2 linked regions of the Flectobacillus major DSM 103 genome follow. The protein of the gene in region 2 interacts with the protein of the main gene of each other region in a pairwise test. Links are inferred from orthologs where the notes say so. Each region holds a gene or a part of one and is shown on either strand. Other genes may lie near its edges. The genes, in order: topA and FLEMA_RS69270.

Region 1 (3,412 bases), 390 kb from region 2 along the record:
TTGGTTAGTTCGCCATGAAGGTGTGTAATATTGCTAGAACCTGCACGCTCATGAAGGTTATCAACGTTTTGGGTAATAATATGAACATCAAAATACTCCTCCCACGTTTTTAGAATCAAATGTCCTCGATTGGGTTCTACTTTGGCTAGTTGGGCTCTGCGTTGGTTATAAAATTCTAATACCAATGCTGGATTTTTATGCCAACCTTCGGGTGTGGCTACTTCTTCTATAGCATGGTTTTCCCATAGCCCATTGGCATCTCGAAAGGTAGCTATACCGCTTTCGGCCGATATACCTGCTCCTGTTAACACAACGATTTTTTGTTTCTTTACCATAAGTGATAGAGGAAGTTAGTCAATTATGAGTTGAGAGTTTTTTATTTATGAATAGAAATATATTATAACTTAATGAAAAAGGCATAGAAATACAACGTGATTTTGTACTTCTATGCCTTTGGTAAGGTTTTGGGGAAACACTATTTTTTACGTCCTCGGGTTGGGGCTGGAGTTTCCTCACCTAGCTTAATACAATCTTCTAGGGTAAGGTCGGCAGCAACCATATCTTTGGGTATTTTCACGTTTCGTTTTCCAATTTGGATATAGGGGCCATATACGCCATTGACGACCTTAATGCTTTCATTTTCAGGGAATTCTTTGATATATTTATTAGCTTCTTGATTTCTTTTAGCAAGAATAATTTCAATAGCTCTTTCTAAAGTAATACTGGTCAAAGAATCTGTTTTGCCCAATGAGAAATACTTGCCATCGTGTTTTACGTAAGGGCCAAATCTACCTTTTCCTGTAGAAATAGGCTGTCCTTCAAATTCGCCCAAAGCACCGCCTGCATCGGCAGCTCTTTTGGCCAGAATCAACTCGATAGCCCTAGGTTCTTCAATGGTAAAAGGGTCGTCGGTTGCTTCTAGGCTTACAAATTTGTCGTCGTGTTTTACGTAAGGCCCTAGCTTGCCTGCTCCGATAATGATTGGTTTGTCTTCATAAAAACCAATTTCACGGGGTAAGCGAGGTTTTTCAAAAAGCTCTAATACTTCTTCAAAGGTAATAGACGAAAGGAGCTTGTCTTTGGGGAGGTTGACAAAAATAGGCTTTTCTTCGTCTTTGGTATCGCCTAATTGAGCATAAGGCCCAAATTTACCCAATTTCACCGAAACAGTTTTACCAGTGTTGGGGTCTATGCCAAGTTCACGGGTTGACGAAGCCGAACTTCTTTCTGCGTTTTTACTTTCTTCAATCGTTTTATGGAAATCTTTGTAGAAATTGTCAATCATTTTTGACCATTCTATATTTCCCTGAGCGATTTCGTCAAATTCATCTTCCATATCGGCGGTGAATTTGAAATCAACAACGCCTTTGAAATTACTTACCAAGAAATCGTTGACAACCATTCCTACCGACGTTGGGAATAGCTTACTTTTTTCGGCACCGTAGGTTTCTTTGCTGGTTTTTTCAGTAATTTTATCACTTTTCAAAACCAATTCTTTAAAATCTCGTTCTTTGCCTGGTCTATCTTCTTTTACAACATACTCACGTTTGATAATAGTAGAGATAGTAGGTGCATAAGTAGAAGGACGGCCAATGCCTTTTTCCTCAAGAGCTTTTACCAAACTGGCCTCGGTATAGCGAGGAGCTGGGCGGCTAAAACGCTGTGTAGCCTTGAGGGTGTCTAAGTTGAGGATTTGGTTGACATTGAGCGGAGGAAGCATTTTTGAGTTTTCTTCATCTTCTTCGTCATCTTTACTTTCCAAATATACCGCCAAGAAACCATCAAATTTGATTACTTCACCTTGTGCAATAAGCTCTTCGGGGGTACTCGAAATCGTGATACTTGCTGTTGTACGCTCTAGCTGAGCATCGGCCATCTGCGAGGCAATCGAACGCTTCCAGATAAGTTCGTACAAACGTTTTTCTTTGGGGTCGGCACCAGCAGATGTTACCGAAAAATCGGTAGGACGAATGGCTTCGTGAGCTTCCTGAGCCGATTCGTTTTTGGTTTTATATTGACGAGTCTGTACGTATTGATTGCCAAATTGGTCGATAATCGCAGCTTTTGCCTTTTCGATAGCCTCTTCCGAAAGATTGGTAGAGTCGGTTCTCATATAAGAAATTTTACCAGCTTCATAAAGCTTTTGAGCATAAAGCATGGTAGATGCTACTGAATAACCTAACTTTCGAGAAGCCTCTTGTTGGAGTGTCGAAGTAGTAAAAGGAGGAGAAGGAGATTTTTTGGCAGGTTTGGTTTCTAAAGATTTAATTTTGAAACTAGCTCCAATACATTTTTCCAAGAAACTACGAGCCGTGTCTTCAGTTTCAAAGTTTTTGGGAAGTTCGGCCTGTAAGACTTTATTGCCTTCCAATAAAAACTGAGCCACCACTTTAAAAGACGATTTGCTGTCGAAAGTTTCTATATCACGTTCACGTTCTACGATAATTCTAACAGCAACCGACTGCACACGCCCAGCAGAAAGTCCTTTTTTTACTTTCGACCACAGAACAGGCGAAAGCTCAAAACCAATAAGGCGGTCGAGTAATCGGCGAGCCTGTTGGGCGTTTACCAAGTCCATGTCGATAGTCCGAGGATTCTGAATGGCATTTTGGATAGCCTTTTTGGTAATTTCTCGGAAGACAATCCTTTTGGTATTATCGGCCAAGCCTAGGGCTTCTTTTAAGTGCCACGAGATAGATTCCCCTTCACGGTCATCATCGGTTGCTAACCAAACTTCCTCTGAAGACTTTGCTAGGGACTTTAACTCGTTGACTACCTTTACTTTGTCAGGAGATATTTCATAAGTAGGCTTGAACCCATTTTCAATATCAATAGCCATGCCTTTGTCGGGCAAATCACGGACGTGACCAAAAGAAGATTTTACGGTAAAATCTTTACCTAGATAGCCTTCAATGGTTTTTGCCTTGGCTGGCGATTCTACTATTACTAAGTTTTTCGACATATCTTTTTAAAACAACTTTACAGATACCTGTAATCAGGATTTTCTATCTATTGTGTAGATAGATGAATACTCTTTTGCCCCAAATATATAAACTTCAATTCAAAAATACCTTGTAAAATCCTTTATATGCCCGAAAAAACGATAGTTTTATCAGATAAGAACCTATTTAATCCATTAAAAAATGTTTTTGAAAGCCTCTTTGAAGTTCTTGCCAATCGGAATTTCTATGCCTTTTACATTCATTTCTTTTTCGTTGAATGAATAAATCCAATTGATATTAACAGCGTAGGTTTTGTGTACCCGAATCAGGTTTTGGCTTTTTACTTGTTCCAGAAACGAGCTTAGGCTAAGCCGCATTGTTATTTTTTGGGAAGTAGTATAAAGGTGGCAATAGGTACTGTCGGCTTCCAGATAAACGATTTCTTTGATAGGGATTTTTATAAAGGCATA
Region 2 (3,038 bases):
GTGGCTGACAATGTGTCCATTTGGTGTCGATAGCCATTTGCTGGTGGGGGTAGGTAGATAATAGAAGAGCAGTTGTTATGATTAATAAGGAAGCTGTTTCAACTTGGTGTCTACAAATCTTGGATATTCTGCACGGCACCAGAAGTGATGAATATAGTAAGCCTTTGTCTTAGGGTATTACAGTAGCTTTTTATAGAAAATGCTGACTAATATTTTGTCGTAAAGTTTTTAAAATATACTATTTTCTCATTTCTACAATCAAATTTCTATGCAAAAGGCTAAATTATATTTGCTGTATGGCTTTGCCATCCTAAGTTTAATCAATATTGGGATTGACCTATATTTTGATGAAGCGTACCATCAATACTATCGTATGGTGGGCTGGTTTATTACTGGTTTTTTTGTTGCAGGCTTGGTGGTGTTACAAATCCGTGAATCTTTTACCAACAAGTAAGTCTGTTCAGTAATTTGGGTGTCCAAAACGATTATTCTGTAGCAAAAGCCAAAGCACGGTAATCACTCCAGTAAATACCATCTGGATTAGGCGTATAAAAACCACAGTGTCCGCCGTATTGCGGAAATTCAGAGTAAATATATTCCGATTGTCGAGCAATATCTAAAATAGCACAGCTTTCAGATAAAACAGGATCGTTTTGGGCATTCAGAATCAAAGAAGGAATACGGATTTGTTCAACAACGTGTATGGCACTACAGCGATTGTAATAGTCTTGGGCATTGCGTAAACCATGTAAAGGGGCGATATAATGTCCTGTAAATTCATCGAGGGTTTGGAATTTTTCAAATTCAGCCAACCATTTTGAGTCAATAAGATGTGTGCGTTGTAATAAGAACTGGTGAAGTTTATTTTTGAAACGCTTGGTATAAAAACCCTTTTCACCCATGGCATCTACGCTTCCTTGAATATCGGTTGGTACAGAAATAGCAATGACTTTTTTGATAACATCAGGAATTTGAGAACCCTTTTCGCCAGCATATTTGAGGGCTATATTACCACCTTTGCTATAGCCAACCAGTACAATCTGTTGGTAGTTTGTATGGCTCATAACATGATTAATTACCGATTCGAGGTCGTCAGAGCCTCCATGTGTGGTTACTCTTTCTAGGCGGTTGGCTTCGCCACTAAGCCCACGATGATTCCAGCAAACTGTATCCCAGCCCGATTGATTAAAAAGCTTGGTTGCTCCCAGAATGTACGGTCGGGTAGAGTTTCCGAGAAAGCCATGTGTAAAAATCACCAAAGCACTGCTTGGCAATAAGCAATAACTCCAATCTAAGTCCAAAAAATCGCCATCGTTAAGCTCAATTCTTTGTCGCTCGTACTGAATACCTTTTACTTTGCGAAGGGTACTAGGATAAATCGTAGAAAAGTGGGCATTTTTCCAAATACCACGGGCTTGATACGATGATGGAATAAGGGGCATAATAATGGAGTTGGGCTAGACTGTTGCTACAAAATCTATGGTAATGTTGTCGATTTTTTCGAGTTTGCCAATCACCTGATTCGTCATGTTTTTACGAAACTCTAAGGTAATAGTACATTGATTATCAAATTGTTGGTTTTTTATTTTTAGGCCAAATTCTTTGACTACTTTCATTACATCGTTCATTTGAATAAACTCAAAACTAACGTCATATATTTCGTTAACTGTTTTTTCGATAACTTCAGCATTGGCCAAAGCTTCTAAAGTGGCTGTTTTGTAGGCATTAATCAGGCCTGGAACACCCAATAAAGTACCTCCAAAATAACGTACAACTACTACCAAAATATTGGTAATATCTTTCGACAATAATACATTCAAAATAGGCTTTCCTGCTGAGCCTGCGGGTTCGCCGTCGTCGTTTACCCGAAAATTGGTTTTATCTTGCCCCAGTCGAAAGGCATAACAGTGATGAACAGCTTTAAAATGTTCTTTCTTTAATATTTCGACCAATTCTTTTACTTCACTTTCTTGTTCGATAGGGTAGGCATAGGCAAAAAATTTACTGCCTCGGTCTTTAAAAAGCCCTTCTGCTGTAGTAGTGATGGTTTTGTATGTATCTTCCAGTAGCATATAATCCTCTCGGTCTGATGAATTGACAAAAATACATAAAGTCTGGCAGAATACAGAAAAGTTGTAATTCACTAAGAAACCAAGCGGAGGAGAATACCTATTTATTTCTCTGTACAGTTTTTAACGTACCTTTGTACAAAAATGATGTTGTCGGTAGTAATACCGATAGCCCAAGCGATAAAATTATGCAAACGAATTATTATTTCCTTCGTCAGTTATCAAAACGATTAGAGCAGGAACTTACAGGGTTGGTATTGGCCGAATGTTTTTCGCAAGAAAAAGACGAGCTAGTTTTGGGGTTTTGTACCGATGGAAAACAGTGGAAAAAGAAACGAGAATTTTATATAAAAGCGGTATTACATCCCGATTTTGCGTGTTTGAACTTCCCCGACGATTTCCGTCGAGCTGGTCGAAACTCGGTCGATTTATTCAAAGAGTTAATTGGTGCTAAGGTAATAGGCCTGCATCAGTTTTTGAACGAGCGGGCTTTTGTCCTGTATTTTGAGAATGATTTTAGCCTATTATTCAAAATGTACGGCAATCGTTCTAATATCATTTTATTTGAAGGAACAGAAGTACTCGATTTGTTTCATAACAAATTGGTAGTAGATAATAACTTGGTACTTGGACAACTCGACCGCCCAATCGATCAAAGTTTTGAGGCATTTGTAGCAGCCGAAGGACAAGTGAATAAGCTATTTCCGACTTTTGGGAAAGAAATCGTTAAGCAGATAAACAGCCAAATTACGCTATTACAAAACCCTACCCTAGAACAACGCTGGGCCATTATTCAGGCTATTGTGTACCAATTGGAACAAAGTGCTTTTTATATAAAAACCATTGATTATCAGCCAGTTTTGTCGATGCTAGAAGAAGGTGGCGATTTAGTGAAAAAGGTAGAGGACCCCATTCAAGCCAGCAACGAACTGTATTATTCCTTTGCGAAAGTAAATGTTTTTGACAAAG

The links.
Region 1: the proteins of FLEMA_RS69270 (region 2) and topA interact in binary tests that used the Escherichia coli proteins (3 or more experiments, as listed by UniProt). The link is inferred for Flectobacillus major DSM 103 from one-to-one orthologs.

What each region holds. Positions count from the first base shown.
Region 1 is NZ_KE386491.1:2,372,602-2,376,013, reverse strand. Bases 220-3,297 are described here. They hold topA (type I DNA topoisomerase), read right to left. Parts: upstream 2,963-3,297; coding sequence 476-2,962; downstream 220-475. Other genes in these bases: FLEMA_RS68580 (LytR/AlgR family response regulator transcription factor), read right to left, coding at 3,137-3,297; FLEMA_RS0114645 (SIR2 family NAD-dependent protein deacylase), read right to left, coding at 220-335. In the rest of the region: more of FLEMA_RS0114645, read right to left, coding at 1-219; more of FLEMA_RS68580, read right to left, coding at 3,298-3,412. UniProt on the Escherichia coli protein: Releases the supercoiling and torsional tension of DNA, which is introduced during the DNA replication and transcription, by transiently cleaving and rejoining one strand of the DNA duplex.
Region 2 is NZ_KE386491.1:2,765,524-2,768,561, reverse strand. Bases 266-2,969 are described here. They hold FLEMA_RS69270 (YigZ family protein), read right to left. Parts: upstream 2,073-2,969; coding sequence 1,458-2,072; downstream 266-1,457. Other genes in these bases: FLEMA_RS0120215 (NFACT RNA binding domain-containing protein), read left to right, coding at 2,258-2,969; FLEMA_RS69275 (YheT family hydrolase), read right to left, coding at 486-1,442; FLEMA_RS0120265 (hypothetical protein), read left to right, coding at 269-454. Outside these bases: more of FLEMA_RS0120215, read left to right, coding at 2,970-3,038.